2 regions of the Shewanella sp. SM87 genome follow, and region 1 is predicted to be linked to the other one. Evidence: predicted binding sites of a transcription regulator. Region 1 holds the regulator's gene; the other holds the start of a gene.
The links. Region 1 encodes FliA, which starts transcription of late flagellar genes. Its sites were predicted from a motif close to CTAAAGNTNNNNNNNNNNNNGCCGATA; they were not measured.
Positions count from the first base shown of each region.

Region 1 (10,607 bases):
ACTGGTGGCGACGTTATTACGTCTTGCGCTCAACGTTGCCTCTACTCGTGTGGTTTTACTTGAGGGTCATAATGGCGGTGATGCCGCGGGTAAGGTGATTGAAGCCTTCGGTTCTGTGGTTATCGGTGGTAACTATGCCGTTGGTTTAGTGGTCTTTATCATTTTGATTATCATCAACTTTGCGGTAGTGACTAAAGGTGCAGGTCGTATCGCAGAAGTTAGCGCCCGTTTTACCTTGGATGCTATGCCTGGTAAGCAAATGGCAATCGATGCCGATTTAAATGCCGGAACCTTAAACCAAGACCAAGCGAGATTACGCCGTGCTGAAGTGACCCGTGAAGCCGATTTCTATGGTGCGATGGACGGTGCGTCCAAATTCGTTAAAGGGGATGCAATTGCCGGTATCATGATCTTAGTGATCAATATCGTAGGTGGTTTCATCATAGGGATTGTGCAGCATGGCTTAAGTTTCTCTGAAGCGGTTGAAATTTATACCTTACTGACTATCGGTGATGGTTTAGTGGCGCAGATCCCTGGTCTATTATTGTCAATCGCCGCGGCCTTGATGGTGACTCGTCAAAATGAGTCGGGTGATATGGGCCAAATGATGATGAGTCAGATGTTTGACAGTCATAAGTCATTGGGTATCGCCGCCGGAGTCCTGTTTGTCATGGGTATTGTTCCTGGTATGCCACACATGGCGTTTTTAAGCTTTGCCTTTATGACTGCTGGTGCAGCTTATTTTGTTTATAAACGAAATGAAAACAAACGTCTTAAAGCGCTAGAACAAGTGAAATCGGGCCCAATAGAAAGACAAGATAAAGAGCCTAAAGAGCTAGGTTGGGACGATGTACATCATGTTGATACTATTGGTCTTGAGGTTGGATATCGTTTGATCCCTCTGGTAGACAAGGGCCAAGGTGGCGAGTTACTGAGCCGTATCAAAGGCGTACGTAAAAAGTTATCCCAAGAACTAGGCTTCTTAGTGCCCGCGGTGCATATTCGCGATAACTTAGATTTATCGCCTAATGCTTATCGCATTTCATTAATGGGCGTCGTCGTCGGAGAGGCAGATATTCGTCATGATTGCGAATTGGCGATCAACCCTGGTCAAGTCTATGGCAAACTCGATGGTATCGAAACGCGCGATCCCGCTTTTGGCCTAGAAGCGGTATGGATCGCTCCTGAGTTACGTGAGCACGCACAAACATTAGGTTATACCGTCGTCGATGCCGCCACTGTTGTTGCAACTCATATTAGTCAATTACTCACAAATAATGCCGCTAAGTTGTTAGGCTACGAAGAAGTGCAACAACTGATGGATATGCTTGCGAAGCACTCACCTAAGCTGGTTGATGGCTTTATTCCAGATATCATGCCACTAGGACATGTCGTAAAAGTGATGCAGAACCTATTAAATGAAGGGGTTTCAGTTAGAGACTTGCGTACTATAGTGCAAACTTTGTTAGAATATGGCACTAAGAGCAATGATACTGAAGTCTTGACTGCCGCTGTACGTATCGCTTTGAAACGTATGATAGTTCAGGAAATCTCAGGCCCAGAGCTCGAAATCCCCGTCATTACTTTGGCGCCAGAGTTGGAACAGATGTTGCATCAGTCAATGCAAGCAACCGGTGGTGATGGTCCTAATATTGAACCCGGTCTTGCAGAACGCATGCAGCAGTCCCTTGCCGATGCGGCTCAGAAGCAAGAAATGGTCGGACAACCCGCCATATTGTTGACGTCAGGTATGTTACGCGCGACGCTGTCACGCTTTGTTAAACATACTATTCCTAATCTCAGAGTCATTTCATATCAAGAAATACCTGATGAGAAGCAAATACGTATCGTATCTGCAGTCGGCCAGTAGAGGACGCATAAGTGAAGATTAAACGATTTTTTGCCAAAGACATGCGCGCCGCACTGGCCCAAGTGAAAGAAACACTCGGCTCAGATGCCGTCATTATGTCAAATAAAAAAGTGAACGGTGGCATCGAAATTGTCGCTGCCGTTGACTATGACGAACCTAAAGCGAAAACTGCAGCCACTGCGCCAGCACCGACCTTTATGGACGTTAGCGACGATCTCGTGTCCCTAGGTGCTAAGCAGCCAGTTCGTGTAGAAACTCGCGCTAAGCCAGCCGCACCAGCAGATTCATTACAAGCCTTACTTGAGAAGCAGCAAAGCCGTTTGAATCAACAAATGTCACATCAGCAAGTTGATGCCGAGTTACCTGCATGGGCTAAGGGCTTACAAGCCCCTACTGCTGTGAAACCAGAACGTCGTGAAGCGCCTTCCTCGTTTGATAAAAAGCCACAAACATCACAGAAACAAAGTGCTGATATTGAGGCTATGCGTGATGAATTAGCATCATTGCGTAATTTACTGACACATCAAGTATCCTCCTTGATGACGGAACATAAAAAACGCATCGATCCCGTCGGTGCTATGCTCGAAGCCAAATTGCTTGAGGCTGAATTCTCCCCTGCGGTTGCGAATAAATTAGCCGCGCTGAGCCAGCATTATACGCCGGCTGAATTAGTCAGAGCATTACCACAAAGTCTCGCTAATATGCTTGATAATCAGGGCGATGACATTGTTAAGCAGGGCGGGGTGGTTGCATTAGTTGGTCCTACTGGCGTTGGTAAAACAACGTCATTAGCTAAACTTGCTGCCCGTTTTGCGGCACATCATGGTGCTGAACATGTTGCTTTAATTACCACAGATCATTATCGCATCGGAGCCTATGAGCAATTAGCAACTTATGGCAAAATAATGGGCTGCCCAGTAAAGCAAGCTCATGATCTAAATGAATTAGAGCAAATTCTCTATCAGTTTAGGAATCGCAAGCTAGTATTGATAGATACGGCTGGCATGGGACAGCGAGATATGCGCCTTTACCAGCAACTTGATAATTTAACTGCAAATAGCAGGATACCTATCCGCAGTTATCTGGTACTGTCTGCGACAGGGCAGCGCCGTGTGCTGCAAGATGCAGTCAATCATTTTAAACGCATTCCCCTATCTGGTGTCGTTCTCACAAAACTCGATGAATCTGTGTCGTTAGCAGGGGCATTAAGTGTGTTGATCCAAAACGGATTACCATTAAGTTATATTACTGATGGACAAAGAGTTCCTGAAGATATGAAAGTTGCGGATACCCTAGATTTAGCCCAGCAGGCACTCGCAGCGTTAGATAGTACAGAACAACAATCATTACAAGACACAGCGTGGTCAGATAATATGGCCTGTGCATTTGAGTAGATTTATGACCCTGGATCAAGCAAGTGGTTTACGTATGATGAATCAACCCTATAACGAAAAAGTGAAAGTAATCGCGGTCACTGGTGGCAAAGGAGGCGTGGGTAAAACCAGCGTTTCTATTAATACTGCTGTGGCATTAGCCGAAAAAGGCAAGCGTGTCTTGGTACTTGACGCTGACCTTGGCTTAGCAAACGTCGACGTCATGCTGGGTATTCGTGCCGAGCGTAACCTCTCTCATGTTCTCTCTGGTGATGCAGAGCTTGACGATATTATCGTTCGTGGTCCAAAGGGGATAGGCATAGTACCAGCCACCTCAGGAACACAGGGGATGGTGGAATTAAGCCCGGCGCAACATGCTGGATTAATCCGTGCATTTAGTGAGATGCGGACTCAGTTTGATATTCTAGTCGTAGATACAGCGGCTGGGATCTCAGATATGGTGCTCAGTTTCTCACGTGCTTCGCAGGATGTGCTAGTCGTTGTTTGTGATGAACCCACTTCGATTACCGATGCCTACGCCCTGATTAAAATTCTCAGCCGTGAGCATGGCGTGTTCCGTTTTAAAATAGTTGCCAATATGGTGCGTAGTTTACGCGAAGGTATGGAATTATTTGCTAAACTCAGTAAAGTGACCGACAGATTTTTAGATGTTGCACTTGAATTAGTCGCCACGATTCCATTTGACGAAAACTTACGTAAATCAGTTCGTAAACAAAAATTGGTGATTGAAGCTTATCCTAAATCACCAGCGGCGATTGCGTATCAAGGATTGGCAAATAAAATTTTGAGCTGGCCTGTGCCGCAGCAACCTGGTGGGCATTTGGAGTTTTTCGTTGAGCGTTTAGTACAACGACCAGATTTTCAAGAGGAAAAAACGAGTGAATAAAGCCGCTGCGTATACTTGTTTAGACAATAAATCGTCGATCGTTGAACAGTATGCTCCGTTGGTTAAAAGAATTGCGCATCATTTACTCGCCAGACTACCTGCATCTGTGCAGTTAGATGATTTACTCCAAGCTGGGATGATGGGGTTACTAGAAGCATCATCCAAGTTTGATGGTGGCAAGGGGGCGAAATTTGAAACCTTCGCCGGCATACGCATACGTGGAGCCATGTTAGATGAAATTCGTCGTGGCGACTGGGTCCCTCGTTCCGTTCATCGTAACAATCGTAAGGTTGCACACGCTATTGATGAGTTAGAGCAAGAACTGGGCCGTGATGCACGCGACACAGAAATTGCAGAAAAACTTGATATGACGCTCGATGAGTACCATCATATTCTTAACGATGTTTCTGTCGGAAAAATCATAGGGATAGAAGATTTAGGCGTATCTCAGGATATACTTACAGTGAGTGATCGGTCCGATGATGATTCATTTGAAGCATTAGCTGAGAACCAATTTCATTCTGCTCTGGTTGATGCAATTAAATTATTGCCTGAAAGAGATGCATTAGTGTTATCCCTGTACTACGATGAAGCATTGAATTTAAAAGAGATTGGCGCCATTCTTGAAGTCAGTGAATCGCGGGTTAGCCAGATATTAAGTCAGGCAATGTTGCGATTGAAAGCTAAACTCAAGCACTGGACATAAGTATAATTATTAATCGAGCATAGAATGTCAGCTCACCGGAGGAAACCTTGGACAAGAATATGAAGATTCTCATTGTTGACGATTTTTCGACAATGAGGCGTATCATCAAGAACTTGTTGCGAGACTTGGGGTTTAATAACACCCAAGAAGCAGACGATGGCTCAACAGCCCTGCCGATGTTGCAAAAGGGGGATTTTGATTTTGTTGTTACAGATTGGAATATGCCTGGTATGCAAGGAATCGATCTGTTAAAAGCAATTCGCGCTGATGATTCGCTAAAGCATTTACCCGTATTAATGGTGACTGCTGAAGCAAAACGTGAACAGATTATTGCTGCCGCTCAAGCGGGAGTGAATGGTTATGTGGTTAAGCCTTTTACCGCTGCAACGCTGAAAGAGAAGTTAGATAAAATATTCGAACGACTCGCTTGAGCAAGGATGAGCTATGAAGTCACAAACATCAGGGCTCATCACGCTCGAGCAAGCTCAGCATTTAGTTGAATTATTAAGTGCAGGTGAGCAAAGTCAGGCAGATGATTTATTTCGGGAGCTTGCTGCTCCACTGCAACGAGAATTATTCGAAGAAGTAGGTAAATTAACTCGGCAACTTCATAGTGCGCTGATGGATTTTCAAGTTGATAATCGTCTTGCTGAATTAGCCAATACAGAGATCCCCGATGCCAAGCAACGTTTAAATTACGTTATTGACATGACCGAACAAGCTGCAAATAAAACCATGGATGCGGTTGAAGAATGTTTACCTTTGGCCAATGCCGTGACTGTAAATATTCAAAATGTCATGCCATCTTGGGACAGATTAATGCGACGTGAGATAGCGCTGACTGAATTTAAGGGCCTTTGTCACGATGTACAAGACCTTATGTCTCGTAGTGCAAATGACTCGACTCGATTACGTGAATTGCTTAATCAAATTTTGATGGCGCAAGATTTTCAAGACTTAACAGGACAAATAATACGTCGTGTTATTGATCTAGTAATGGAAGTAGAAAGTAATCTGGTTTCTATGCTGACGGTATTTGGTGAGCAACCTATGATTGAAAGTCAGATTGCTCAGAAAAATAATATTGAAGCAGAAGGCCCGATAATGAATGCCGAGCTTCGTCAAGATGTGGTAACGGGTCAAGACGAAGTGGATGATCTTCTATCGAGTCTGGGTTTCTAACTGGGAGTCAATTTGATGGCCTTTGATGTAGATGAAGAGATACTCCAGGACTTTTTAATCGAAGCCGGTGAAATTTTAGAGCTTCTGCAAGAGCAACTCGTTGCGCTTGAAAATAATCCTGATGATACTAACTTGCTGAACGCCATTTTCCGAGGTTTTCATACCGTTAAAGGTGGTGCTGGCTTTCTTAGCTTAACTCCCATGGTTGATGTTTGTCATGAGGCTGAGAATACCTTCGATTTATTGCGGACAGGCAAGCGTAGCGTTAACGCAGAGTTGATGGATATTATTTTGCAGGCTGTTGATGCAATTAATACCATGTTTGCGCAAACCCAGCAGGGCGAACAACAAGATCCCGCCGATTCAGGTTTGTTAGCGAGACTTAAAATGCTCAGTTCAGGTGCGCCTTTGCCATCTGAAGTCGCTTCTGCCAAGGTTGTAGAGCCAGAACCTGTTGTTGAAGTCATTATTGATACTCCTACCCTTCAAGAAATTCCTGCTGACATAAGTGATAACTCATCTTCCATTGAAAATACGTCTTCAAGTATCGATGATATCAATGATGCTGAATTTGAAGCTTTATTGGATGCGCTTCATGGTTCAGGAAAGGGACCTGCGGTCGCTGCTACCACATTTGTATCTGAGCCTGTTGCTGTCAAGCCTGCTGCACCAATTAAAACACCTTCAACATCAGGTGATGACATCACTGATGATGAGTTCGAGGCGTTACTGGATGAACTTCATGGCTCAGGTAAATTTAAAGCTGAGGCTGAAGTGCTCGTTAAGCCTAAGGTTGTGGCAACACCTGCGCCTCAACCGATTGTAGATGCTGATGAAATTACCGATGATGAGTTTGAACGATTACTCGATGAACTCCATGGGAAAGGCGGAGCACCTGCGAAAGCCGAAGTTAAAGCGCCTACGCCCCCTGTTTCGACTGTAGCACCTACTGCTGCACCACATGCTCCTGCGCCAGTTAAAGCCGCAGTAACAGCTCCTGCTCCAGTCGTTGCTGCAAAACCTAAGGTGGAAATTGCGGTTGTCGATAAAGCACCTGCTAAGGCTAGCTCTGCGAATGTGCCTCAGGGTGAAACAACAGTACGTGTAGATACCGCACGACTCGACCAGATAATGAATATGGTGGGTGAGTTAGTGTTAGTGCGTAATCGATTGGTGAGCTTAGGCATCAGCCGTGATGATGAGGAGATGTCGAAAGCTCTCGCGAACTTAGATCTCGTTACTGCCGATTTGCAAGGCGCTGTGATGAAAACCCGTATGCAACCGATCAAGAAAGTGTTTGGTCGTTTCCCTCGGGTGGTACGTGATCTTGCTCGCACACTAAACAAAGAAATTGATTTGATCATGGTCGGTGAAGAAACTGACTTAGATAAAAACCTCGTTGAAGCGCTTGCCGATCCACTCGTCCACTTAGTGCGTAACTCTGTTGACCATGGTATCGAGATGCCAAATGAGCGTGAAGCTAGTGGTAAGCCAAGAACGGGAACGATTACCTTATCAGCAAGTCAGGAAGGCGACCATATACTGCTGAAAATCGAAGACGATGGCGCAGGCATGGATCCTGAAAAACTCAAAAAAATCGCCATAAATCGTGGTGTGCTCGATGAAGATTCTGCTTCGCGGATGACAGACAGCGAAGCCTATAATTTGATTTTTGCACCAGGTTTTTCAACTAAAGTTGAGATTTCAGATATTTCAGGTCGTGGTGTTGGGATGGACGTGGTAAAAACTCGTATCACCCAGCTGAATGGCACTGTACATATTGATTCCATGAAAGGTAAGGGAACGATACTTGAGATTAAAGTACCGTTAACACTGGCGATTATGCCTACCTTAATGGTCGATGTCGCTAAACAAGTGTTTGCATTACCTCTATCTAGCGTGAATGAGATTTTCCATCTCGATCTTACAAAAACCAATATAGTTGATGGGCAACTGACTGTCATAGTACGTAATAAGGCCGTACCTTTGTTCTATTTGGAACACTGGCTACATAGAAACAAAACGACTTTTAAACATGGCGATAAAAAGCATGGTCATGTGGTTATCGTGCAATTAGGCATGATGCAAATTGGTTTTGTAGTGGATGCCTTAATAGGACAAGAAGAGGTCGTTATTAAACCTCTTGGCGCTATGTTACATGGCACACCTGGGATGGCTGGTGCGACAATTACATCGGATGGTGGTATTGCACTGATCTTAGATGTTCCTGGATTGCTAAAGCATTATGCGAAAAGTAAGAATTAGTTTCCAAGCTAAGGAATGGAATGGCCATTAAAGTATTAGTCGTTGATGACTCAAGTTTTTTCAGACGACGTGTTAGTGAAATAGTCAATCAAGATCCTGAACTGGAAGTGATCGCGACGGCCTCAAATGGGGCCGAAGCGGTGAAGTTGGCTGCTGAGCTTAATCCCCAAGTTATCACTATGGATATTGAGATGCCTGTCATGGATGGTATTACTGCTGTTCGTGAAATCATGGCTAAGTGTCCGACTCCGATCTTGATGTTTTCTTCTTTAACCCATGATGGCGCTAAAGCAACGTTAGACGCTTTAGATGCTGGTGCATTAGATTTTCTACCTAAACGTTTTGAAGATATTGCGACCAACAAAGATGATGCCATTTTATTGTTGCAACAAAGAGTTAAGGCATTGGGACGACGCAGAATGTTTCGTCCGATTGCACGTCCTGTGGTCGCGCCAACACCTAGCGCGCGTCCAACAGGTAGCGTTTTAGGTACAACGAGTATATCGGCTCATACGCCTGTCGCAGCTCCTGTTAGAACCTCAACGGCAACGACGATTCGTGCAAGTGGTAAGCAGTATAAATTATTGCTGATCGGTACATCTACTGGTGGTCCGGTTGCGCTGCAAAAAATACTCACGCAGTTTCCGGCAAACTATCCGCATCCTATTCTATTAATCCAGCATATGCCTGCTGCTTTTACCCCTGCATTTGCGAGTCGTTTAAATGGCTTATGTAAGATTGAAGTGAAAGAGGCCGCTAATGGCGATCTTCTTAAACCGGGTTGCGCATATTTAGCGCCAGGTGGTATGCAAATGATGGTTGAACGTACTGGAGCAAGTGGCCGATTAAAAGTTATCGCAGGCAGTGCTGATATGAATTATAAGCCCTGTGTGGATATCACCTTTGCTTCTGCTTCTAAAGCCTTTAGTGGTGATGTGCTTGCTGTTGTATTAACTGGCATGGGGGCGGATGGCAGAGAAGGCGCGCGGATGTTGAAAGCTGTAGGCGCAACCATTTGGGCGCAAGATGAAGCCAGTTGTGTGGTTTATGGTATGCCACAAGCCGTTGCGAGTGCTGGGATTGCCACCCAGTCGATAGCCTTAGACAACATGGCCGAATGTATTTTAAAAGAGTCTGTTCGTGTCTAAAAATCAATATCCGATGAGCACAAATAGTGTGCTCATCATCTTGTTGATGGGCATAGCCATTTTGGTTCTTGGTGCCTTAAGCCTTGATTACAAGCGTAAGAATAGTTTGCTGCAGTCGGATGTAAAACGTTTGGAATCGACTCAGGTGCTGTTAATGGTACCTGACGAACAGGCAGAGGCTATTGCAACTTGGTTAGCGTCTCATCCAGATCAGACTAAAGCAATGTTGCAATTAGCGGCTCCGGGTGAGCAGAAGGCTGTAGCGATTGGTCCTGAGCCAGTACAAAATAGCATTCCGCCTTTGCTAGGCAAACCAGATACTGAAATAGATACGGCGAAGGAAAAAACTAATCTGGAATCCTCTATTCCTAAACAGCTTCAAGCGCCAGAAAAAGAGGTTAAAGCTGTTTCTCAGACAATTGCAACCCAAAATGCAGAGATGCTGCCCGTGGTGATATCTGAGAATGCCGATGGTGTCAAAGTGATTAGTTTGCCCAATGGCGGCATTCGAGTCACGACCAGAAAAGAGCAGTAATTTTTAGAATTTGTGAACTCACAATTTTCTAGTTCATTAGCGTATTAACCAGTATAGATAGGGGTCACTTCTTGAAAGTCTGGACCATAGCGAATCAAAAAGGTGGCGTAGGTAAAACCACGACGGTAGCGAGTTTAGCGGGAACTTTAGCTAAGCGTGGTAAGCGTGTTCTTATGATAGATACCGATCCACATGCTTCGTTAGGTTATTACTTAGGTATTGATTCTGAAGAGGTTCCAGGCTCGTTGTTTGATGTTTTTCTTGCCCATAAAAACCTTTCTAAGGAACTCGTTTTATCCCATGTAGTGCCAACCTTAGTCGATGGTTTGGATTTATTGCCTGCAACTATGGCATTGGCTACCTTAGACAGAGCCTTAGGTCATCAAGAAGGAATGGGATTAGTACTACGTAATTTATTAGCACTGGTTGCTGATGATTATGATGTTGCTATCGTTGATTGCCCACCCGTACTCGGGGTATTAATGGTCAATGCGCTTGCGGCAAGTCAGCATATCATTATTCCTGTGCAGACGGAGTTTCTTGCCATTAAAGGGCTAGAGCGGATGATTAAAACGATGGAGTTAATGGGGCGATCTAAGAAGACGCGCTACAGTTACACTG
Region 1 is NZ_JAKKSC010000001.1:165,703-176,309, reverse strand. It holds gene flhA (flagellar biosynthesis protein FlhA) at 1-1,870, shown strand, start outside; gene flhF (flagellar biosynthesis protein FlhF) at 1,882-3,264, shown strand; gene L5M11_RS00795 (MinD/ParA family protein) at 3,269-4,150, shown strand; gene L5M11_RS00790 (RNA polymerase sigma factor FliA) at 4,143-4,856, shown strand; gene cheY (chemotaxis response regulator CheY) at 4,904-5,287, shown strand; gene L5M11_RS00780 (protein phosphatase CheZ) at 5,301-6,038, shown strand; gene L5M11_RS00775 (chemotaxis protein CheA) at 6,054-8,303, shown strand; gene L5M11_RS00770 (chemotaxis response regulator protein-glutamate methylesterase) at 8,324-9,451, shown strand; gene L5M11_RS00765 (membrane anchored protein in chemotaxis locus) at 9,465-9,986, shown strand; gene L5M11_RS00760 (ParA family protein) at 10,058-10,607, shown strand, end outside.

Region 2 (10,607 bases), on a different contig from region 1:
TTATCTAGCTTTTAAACCTGCGTGGCTTTAAACCCGCCTGACGATTACCGTTCTAGCGACAACAAGATCATCGCGGGGTTAGCACTGGAATTAATTCCACGCGGTATTAGGACGTAGCCATAAATGCACAGTCACTTCATCACGGTCGTGATAAAGATGCTTACACTGCACTTTAAAATCCGTCACACCATTCTCTTTAAGAATCGTCTGCATTGTCTCAAGAATGGCTGTCACTTCTTTATAGCGGCTCTTCATCGGTAATTTAAGGTTAAAAATCGCTTCCTTAAACCAACCGTTAATCGCCCAAGCTTCAATCAGTTCGGCAACACGCGCAGGTTTCTCAACCATGTCGCACACCAGCCAATAGATATTTTTACGTTGCGGTTCGAAACGGAAACCGTCTTCACGGTAATGTTTCACTTGGCCCGTTTCCATCAGTTTTTCATCCATAGGGCCATTATCAACTGCCGACACAAACATGCCGCGACGCACCAGTTGATAAGTCCAGCCACCAGGGCAAGCGCCCAAATCCACTGAGTTCATGCCACTGCGAATACGCTCTTCTTGCTCTTCCTTAGGCACGAATTGGCCAAAGGCTTCGTCGAGTTTCAGACTAGAACGACTCGGTGCATCCGCCGCCATTTTAAGGCGTGGAATGCCCATAAAATGTGGCGAACTGTTATTGCTATAGGAATAACCCACATAGGCACGGCCGGGGCCAATAAAACACACGTGGATAATCGGACGTTTGGGATTTTCCTGCGCGAGCAAGCTACCCGATTTTTTCAAATGCTGGCGTAAAGGCACAGTGAACTTACGGCAAAAAGCCGAGAGCTCTTTCGCTTCGTTAGTGTCAGGTGTTTCAACCCGCACTTCACCCGCTTTGCTGACGTCACTGAGCGCCGCAACGATTGGGCTTATTCTGTCATTTTCAGGCAAGTCGACTAACAAGTCGCTAGCAGCAAACATCTGGCGGGCGAAAATGAGCGAATCCAAAGGTAATTGTTTGACTAACGTATCGGCAGCATCGTCTTCAAAACATTGGTATACAACATAAGCGTCGTTATTGTTGGCCTTAACAAAGCCACCCACATTGAGCTCACCGGCTCGCTGTTGGATTTCTGCAGCGCATTCTTTTTCAAAGCCTGCGCGGCAAAATAAAAATAGGTTTTTCATGGGGATCCCTGAGAAATCCAAGCCAAAGCATTGGCTGACTATCGATTTGGGCGCCAGTATACCAATTTCAATCCACAAATGCCCTATTTGCCTACTGCTGAACCTTGAATTGCGATTAGAGAAATAAAAAAGGCTTAGGTGCACCCTAAGCCTGTTAACTCACATAAGCATCAGTGATTAAGACTCATGACCGTCGATAACTTTGTGACGCCATACCGCGGCGGCAAATAATAACCAACCGAGTAAGAAACAACCACCACCCATAGGCGTAATAGGACCTAACCACTTAGTCCCAAACAAAGCCAGTCCATATAGTGAGCCCGAAAATAGTACTATGCCTGCGACAAAGAGATATGCCGACCAGTCCAGTAAACGCGAGGTTAACCATTGGCCCGAGAAGGCAACCATGATGAGGGCAAAGGTATGGTAGAAATGATATTGCACACCTAAGTTAAAGACTTCAATTAAGTTTGGTGGCGCGACCGCTTTTAAACCATGGGCACCAAAAGCCCCTAAGGCGACGGCTAAGAATCCGCTCACGGCGGCGAGTAACAATAAACCTTTACGCATTTAACGCTCCTGCTGGAATGGGATTAACTCATTCAACATTTATTCGCTCAACATCAAGCTCACGAATAAAATCACTTGATAAATCAATAGCACGTGCAAGGTTAGCGGCTTCACTGGTGCCTGACGACTTTCTTGGGACAAAACTATGATCGCCGTCGGTTATCCAAGCCAATCCTATCTCAGCTTTCAAGGGCCAGCTTGGGATCTGCGCTTTGCCACCAAACTTATCCCGCTCACCCTGTACGACTAATACTGGGACTTGGCATTCATTCAAAGGTTCCAATCTAGGCTCGCCGCCTTTGAGTGGCACAAAAGGATAACCTAAACAAATCACCCTATCGATGCGCGCCGCTAATGCAGGATCGCAGGCTAATAGGGCCGCCATACGACCGCCCATGGATTTCCCCATTAACACCACACGTTCAACTTGTGGTTGTGAGTGGGCGATATCGAGCATCTGTGTAAAACACGCGAGCAATTTAGGCGCACGGTCCGGTGGACGCCGTTTACCATCGACGGCATTCGCCTGCATATAGGGAAAATTAAAGCGCATCACTTGGTAGCCTTTAGCCACCAGCCCCGCCGACATGGCCTGCATAAACTCAGAATCCATGTTAGCACCCGCGCCGTGGGCGAATAAAACCACAGTGCTCGCATGCTCACCCTCTAACACAAAACTTGGCTTATCCGGGCAACAGCTCACTGCGCGACTCCTCAGCAAACATATCTAACATCCATTCGCGAAACGCGACGACCTTACCAAGCTCAGCGTGATTCTGCTGGCAAACTAAGTAGTAAGCATCTTTACTGACCAAGACTTCTTGGAATGGACACACAAGCCGCCCAGCTTTGATATCGGGGCGTGCCAGCACGCTGTAACCCAGAGCAACCCCTTGACCGTGGGCCGCCGCCTGCAATACCAAAGACGAATGACTGAAAATAGGTCCTTGATTCACATTAATATCGGTAATGCCACATTGCCTAAACCACGCCTGCCAATCGTGACGATTCATATCATGTAATAACGTGTGATACTTTAAATCGCTCGGTTTTGAGAGTGGTTTAGGACCATTGAGCAACATGGGCGAACACACGGGAATAAGCACTTCGTTTCTGAGCTTATCTGCACGTAGCCCAGGCCAATTACCTAAGCCATAATAAATAGCCACATCCACATCATCGGTTAATGAACTCGCTTCGGTATCAACGGCCTTAATTCGCACATCGATATCGGGATTTTTCTCACTGAATTTAGCCAAACGTGGCACTAGCCATTGAATCGCAAAACTGGGTGACATACTGACCGTCAGCGAACCAATCGCACTGCGGGCGAGTAATCTGTCGGTAGCATCGGCAAGCTGAATAAAGATATCTTTGATGTCGAGAAAATAGCTTTGCCCTTCTTCGGTTAATAGCAAAGAACGGTTCTTTCGACGAAATAATTTTAATCCGAGGAAATCTTCTAATGCCTTTATTTGATGGCTCACCGCAGCCTGTGTAACAAACAATTCTTCCGCTGCCCGCGTAAAGCTCAAATGCCGCGCGGCTGCCTCAAAAGCTTTAACCGCATTAAGCGGTGGTAATCGTCTCGACATAGTGATCTCAGTCTCGTTTTTTAATTAGTTTTTCTAATCCGTATTGTTACATTTAATCGTTTGTAAAGGCCAGCGTTTTTGGTTAAATTTTGCGCCAATGAAACAGCTTATCAACGAAACACCAATAGCGATGAAACATCCATAGCTATGAAATACCTAAGTTAGACAATCTCAAAGTTGATGATGGGAATGTCTGACAGCGTTAATTTGTCAGCCCGGAGGCGACTATGTTCAATTTAAAATCGGCGTTTGCGTTAATATTAGTCTCAGCACTCAGCTTTAATGCCAGTGCAAATGTACTCGTTGACGAAATCGTCATCGACACAAGCGACTTGCAAGCCAATATCACTGCAGATTTAACCGCTGCAATGAATAAAATGCACCAAGAAGTGCTACAAGAAGCCACTCTGTTGATTGCCACAGATGATGTCACATCTCATCAGCAGGTCGTTAAAGCCGAATAACCTAAACGACACTGAAATTCAGGTCACGATCAGTAAGAGCAAAGAAAAAGCCGCATTAATATGCGGCTTTTTTGTACTTGAATGGAAAATCAATCCCACTGACGATATACGGCAATGGGCAGGTTTTCGCCCGACTTATGGGCGATACACTTTCACGTTCGTGTAACCTTGCTCGATTAAATACAATGCCTGCAATTTACTCATCACCCCACGCTCACAATAGAGCAAATAAGTCTTTTGCTTATCGAGATCGGCAAACTGAGTCGCTAACTTGAAGAATGGGATGCGCTTTATCTCAATACCTTCAATTTGCAGCGGTTTGCTTTCCTCTTCTTCAGGGGCACGAATATCAATGACCACTTGGTTGGTATCGATACTGGCAACCGTTTCTGTCTCAGTAATCCGAGTATCCATTTGTTCTGCGATCTCCCTGATATCGATAGTGACAGATTGGGCGATGATCTGATCAATCAAATCCTCAGAGAACTTTTTCTCTTCCGCTTCAACCTTAGCTAATACCGCTTTTACCGTTGGCTTTTGCGAAATTACGCCGCAATATTCAGGCATTGATTTAGCAAAATCTTCGGTGCCGATTTTACGGCTCTCGTTGATAATGTCTTGCTTATCCATGGCGATTAAGGGACGTAGAATCAATAGCTCAGTACAACGGTCGATGACGTTTAAGTTGGTCAGGGTCTGGCTAGACACTTGGCCTAAACTTTCACCGGTAACTAAGGCTTGAATGCCCATACGCTCGGCGATACGCGCCGCGGTACGCATCATCATGCGTTTCAATACAACGCCCATTTGACCGTTATCGATACGCTCTAAAATCTCAGCAACCACAGGCTCAAAAGGCACAGAGATAAACTTCACTTTATGGGATTCACCGTAGGTTTTCCACAAATGGTAAGCCACTTGTTTAACACCAATTTCGTGCTGTGCGCCGCCCAGATTGAAGAAGCAGTAGTGGGTACGAGCGCCTTTTTTGATAAATTGATAGCTAGAGACGCCAGAGTCAAAACCACCCGAAATCAAGGACAATACATCTTCCTGTGTTGCCATCGGAAAACCGCCTAGACCTTCAATACGCTTAGTCACCATATAAAGATTATCGCGCTCAATCTCTAAATTAACGGTAATGTCCGGATTCTTTAAACGCACGCCCAGCGCATCAGTAAACTGGTTTAAGCCACCACCGACATAACGCTCAACTTCAATAGAATTAAAATCATGATCGCCAGTACGCTTTACTCGCACGCAGAAGGTTTTACCCGCGAGTTGGTCACGGTAAACAGGCAAGACTTGCTGATAAATATCATCAACAGATTCAAAGCTGTACTCATCCACTTGCACTACGTGTGCAATGCCAGGAATACACGCCAGACGCTCACCGAAAGCTTGTGCCAATTCAGGCTTATCCTTTGGTACCATCACCATAATGCGGTCCCATTGACGCTGCACTTTTGCATCTTCGTCAACTTTTTTAAGCACATTACGGATGTTAGTTTCGAGCATTTTGGTGAAGCGCATGCGTACAGGCTTGCTCTTCATCATGATTTCTGGATACAGCTTTACAATAAACTTCATGGGATTTCCGCGGGCAATTTTAAAACAGCAAAATTGGTTAAAAGAATAATCGGGGGATTATATACCCAAGCAACCTAAAAAGGCGAGTTTCAGCGCACATAGCCAACAGCTACACAGGCCACATTTATGGCGTATTCATTGCGTATTAATGACTCAATCACGGCAGCTAATTAGGCTGAAATAATGTCACTAAAGCCTATTCGAATGGTGTGAATTGCCCTGCTTAAAATAAGTGATTTGAGATGAATTATTAACAATAAGTCGTTGAGGGATGGTCAAGGAAACTTAGGGATTACACACTCAATGTGATTAACGTAAAGCCCAAATGGATTTAAATCAACCACAGAAATTTGATGCATAACACGTTAACTAAAAGGGAAAAGTCCACATTAGCTCAATAAAAAAGCCGCAAGATTATTGCGGCTTTAGATTGGGAGAGTATCTAAACACTTAAGGCGAATTACCGATCTGAATTTCTTCAGACTCCTTAGCTTTACCTTGCTCAATAGCAATTTCAACCCTGCGGTTACGGGCACGATTTTCCGGAGAGTCGTTAGGCACAATCGGATTGTTAGACGCCATACCAACCACTTTCATTCGATTAGAATCAAAGCCGCTGACCTGCACTAACTCATGGGCCACTGCCACGGCACGTTTGCTGGATAAATCCCAATTAGAACTATAGAGCTCATCGCTTATTTGCATATCATCCGTGTAACCTGACACTGTGATGACACCTGGCACATCTTTTAACAATTCGCCGACTGAGCGCACCACAGGTTTAAATCGAGGCTGCAGGAAACCTGAGCCAGAAGCAAATGACCCCTTCTCACGTATACGAATAATAATCTGCTGACCTAATGACTCAATTTCAATCGCTCCATCGGTGATCTCTTTATTGAGCTCCTGCGCCATCTTCTTCACTTGCTGATTGATCTTTTCTTGCGCCGCTGCTGCTTCCGCTTTAACCGCATCGGCCACTTCTTGCGCCGTTGCACTCGCTTCGCCACCCCGCTGAGAACCATTTTGCTGCTGCACGCCGCCCGCACTATCGTCTTCACCCGCTTGGAAATCCAATACAGGTTCAGTCATTTCATTCGTTTGCTGGTTAATGATTTCAATCGGAGTCGGATCGGGGCGACCGGGTCTAAATTCTAAGGCAATGACAGAAGTCCCTTTCGGGATGTCTTTAACTTCCACCTTATTTTGCACACCAAAGGCATACTTCATTGAGCCCGCGATCTGCTTAAACTTCATCACGTCCATTTCAGAAAATGATAATAACAATACGAAGAAACACATCAACAGCGACATCAAGTCGGCAAATGTTGCCAACCAGAGCGGTGCTCCGGGCGGTGGACAATTGCACTTAGCCATGGGCTACTCTCCGTCCGTTGTATCGATTTTACGATTTTTTTCAGCGAGATAATTTTTCAAAAAGCCTTCAATCACCCGCGGGTTTTGTCCGTCTTGAATCGCCAATACCGCATCCATAATAAGGTTACGATTGAGCATTTCCTCCCCCATCCTGAGCGTTAGCTTATCCGCGATAGGAAGACAAACCATGTTAGCGACCATAGCGCCGTATAATGTGGTTAACAACGCAACAGCCATCGAAGGACCAATAGATTTAGGATCCGCCATATTTGATAACATGGCCACGAGACCAACGAGTGTACCTATCATCCCCATAGCTGGCCCAACATCACCAAAGGCTCTAAATATGCCAATCCCCGTCCGATGACGTTCTTCCGTTAGAGCGATATCCTTCTCTAGAGCTGCACGCACTACTTCACCATCATGACCATCGACCAACATATCGACAGCCTTTTGCATAAAAGTATTGCTAATTTGCGCTTCTTCTAATGCCAAAAACCCCCCTTTACGGGCAGCATCCGCCATAGTCACTGACTGTTCAATCAAGTCTTCTGGTTTATCAATCTTAAATACAAAAGCTTTCAAAGCAATTTTAACGGCGCTTAAAAACTGTTTAAGAGTGAACTTCATCATTACCACGAAGAAGGACCCACCGAACACAATCAGGATCGAGGGCACATCAACGAAAATCATCAAGCCGCCACTGGTCACCATAGCGCCGAGAATAAAACCAAAGGCTCCCACAATTCCGATTATTGTTGCTAAATCCACAACGGCTCCTCAATTTTCGTAATAAACGACATAATACTTACTCTGGGTAAGCAAGAACACTCAGTTATTCTACCGAATAAGATAATCCCACCGACACACATACGAGCCTTGTTTATCCAGTTAAAAATTACCATACAAATGATGATACTATTGTCAGTTATCGGACACACACTAAGCAAGTTTAGCGACAATTTATATTTTCTGGAAAAATTTCAGTAACAAAGCGTGCTATTGAGCAAATATCTTTAGTCTGAATTTGACCCTTACGCCGCCCTGATATACCTTGTGTCCGCTAAATCAAAGGAAACCTGAACGTGGCGAAGAAACCCGAAAATCTTAGTTTTGAAGAATCCCTTGGCGAACTTGAACGCATAGTTGCCGATCTAGAACAAGGCGATATATCCCTCGATGACGCGTTAAAACAATTTGAACGTGGCATCAATCTCGTTCGAAATAGCCAAGCAAAACTCGAACAAGCCCAACAAAAAGTGGCCATTTTACTGAAACAAGACGAAAATGCGCCCCTATCCCCCTATGCCGTTGAGGGCGAATAAGCGTGTTAGTCAGTACCATTCAAGAATATCAACAACGAGTTGATGATCAATTAAAACAGCGTTTTAGTACGCTTGAAGATACAGCTCCCCAATTAAAAGCCGCTATGACTTACGGTGCCTTATTGGGAGGGAAACGCATTCGACCGTTCCTCGTATACAGTGTAGGGCGCATGTTTGGGGTCGAACTTGAAAAGTTAGATGCTTGCGCCGCAGCCATTGAATGTATCCATGCTTATTCATTAATCCACGACGATTTACCCGCCATGGACGATGACGAGCTCCGCCGTGGCCAGCCAACAGTGCATATCGCCTTTAATGAAGCGACGGCCATTTTAGCGGGGGATGCTCTGCAAACCTTAGCCTTTGAAATTGTCACCGAAGCGGTACCAGGGATCAGCAGCGAACAACATATTGCTATGGTAAGAGTATTAGCCAAAGCCTCAGGTTATCGTGGTATGTGTGGAGGCCAAGCGATAGACTTAGCCTCGACCGATAAACATATTGATCTTAACGCGTTAACTCAGCTACATAATATGAAAACTGGCGCCCTTATCAGCTGCGCTGTTGAGTTGGCTTTAATCGCCGCAAACGCGCCAAAAGATCAGTATGCTGCTATGATGGATTTTGCCCGTGCGGTAGGGCTCGCCTTCCAAGTACAAGACGATATCCTTGACATCGTAGCCACCACCGAAGAGCTAGGTAAACCGCAAGGCTCTGATACTGAATCGAATAAGAGTACGTTTCCACAACTACTTGGACTACAAGGTGCACAAGACACCGCCAAACAACTGATCCAAGAGGCACTATCAGCGCTGGCTAAATTGCCATACAATAGCCAGTTAATTGCAGACTTCGCCCGCTATATCATTGAGCGAAGAATATAATAAGAGTCGAAGTATCTCGCTATGAGTTTGGACATTTCTCAGTTTCCCGTGTTGGCGCAGGCCAACACCCCCAATGAGCTCCGCCAGCTTCCTCAGGCACTTTTACCACAAGTAGCCGATGAACTGCGCGAGTTCCTTCTTAAGTCTGTTGGCATGTCCAGCGGACATTTTGCCTCTGGGCTCGGCACAGTAGAACTCACTGTGGCACTGCACTATGTCTACAATACCCCCTTTGATCGACTGATCTGGGACGTAGGCCATCAAGCCTATCCCCATAAAATTCTCACGGGTCGACGTGACAAGATGCACACCATTCGGCAAAAAGATGGCTTACATCCTTTCCCATGGCGTGAAGAAAGTGAATACGACACTTTCAGCGTTGGCCATTCAGGCACGTCGATTAGCGCCGCGCTGGCGATGGCGATAGCTGCAGAAAAAGAGCAAGCAGGTCGTAAAGTGGTCGCTGTCATCGGCGATGGCGCTATGACCGGCGGCATGGTGTTTGAAGCAATGAACCACGCGGGCGACTTGCACAATGACATGCTCGTGGTACTGAACGACAACGAAATGTCGATTTCAGAAAATGTCGGCGCCCTCAACAATCATTTAGCACAACTGATGTCAGGCCGTTTCTACACCACACTGCGCGAAGGCGGCAAAAAAGTGTTAAAAGGTATGCCAGTCATCAAAGAAATGGCCAAGCGCACTGAGGAACACCTCAAAGGTATGGTCGTTCCTGGCACTCTATTTGAAGAGTTAGGTTTCAACTACATAGGTCCTATCGATGGCCACGACGTAGACGCTCTGGTCGAGACCATGCGCAATATGCGTAATCTGAAAGGTCCACAGGTGCTGCACATCATGACCAAAAAAGGTCGTGGTTATGAACCTGCTGAAAAAGATCCTATCGGTTGGCATGCTGTGCCTAAGTTTGACCCATCGCTATTTAAAAAGCCGGCCACCAAACCCGGTTTACCGACCTTTTCTCAAGTCTTCGGTAAATGGTTGTGCGACATTGCCGAACAAGATGAGAAAGTGTTAGCGATTACTCCTGCGATGCGTGAGGGGTCTGGCATGGTGGAGTTTTCCCAGCGCTTCCCGAAACAATATTTTGATGCAGCGATTGCCGAGCAGCATGCGGTCACCTTAGCGGCGGGTTTTGCCTGCGAAGGTTTCAAGCCTGTAGTCGCGATTTACTCGACTTTCCTGCAACGCGCCTATGATCAGCTTATTCACGATGTCGCACTACAACAATTGCCCGTGTTATTTGCCATTGACCGTGGCGGTATCGTCGGTGCCGATGGTCCAACCCACCAAGGTGCATTCGATTTAAGTTTTATGCGTTGTATCCCTAATATGGTGATCATGGCGCCGTCCGATGAAAACGAATGTCGTCAAATGCTCTACACTGGCTATTGCTATGATGCGGGCCCAAGTGCGGTGCGTTACCCAAGAGGTAGTGCCACGGGAGCGATGCAAGTCGAGTCCATGACTGCGTTGCCAATTGGTAAAGGTGTCATTAAGCGCATAGGTAAGCGTATTGCCATACTTAACTTTGGTACCTTGCTCGCATCGGCATTAACCGCTGCCGAAAGCTTAGATGCGACGGTTGTCGATATGCGCTTT
Region 2 is NZ_JAKKSC010000003.1:13,417-24,023, reverse strand. It holds gene rlmM (23S rRNA (cytidine(2498)-2'-O)-methyltransferase RlmM) at 91-1,176, opposite strand; gene L5M11_RS03140 (DUF423 domain-containing protein) at 1,354-1,746, opposite strand; gene L5M11_RS03135 (alpha/beta family hydrolase) at 1,775-2,449, opposite strand; gene L5M11_RS03130 (transcriptional regulator GcvA) at 2,430-3,341, opposite strand; gene L5M11_RS03125 (hypothetical protein) at 3,569-3,805, shown strand; gene thiI (tRNA uracil 4-sulfurtransferase ThiI) at 3,941-5,395, opposite strand; gene L5M11_RS03115 (flagellar motor protein MotB) at 5,846-6,772, opposite strand; gene pomA (flagellar motor protein PomA) at 6,776-7,543, opposite strand; gene xseB (exodeoxyribonuclease VII small subunit) at 7,858-8,097, shown strand; gene ispA ((2E,6E)-farnesyl diphosphate synthase) at 8,100-8,981, shown strand; gene dxs (1-deoxy-D-xylulose-5-phosphate synthase) at 9,003-10,607, shown strand, end outside.
Region 2: the regulator FliA is predicted to act here: its motif matches at 7,702-7,728, upstream of pomA (flagellar motor protein PomA).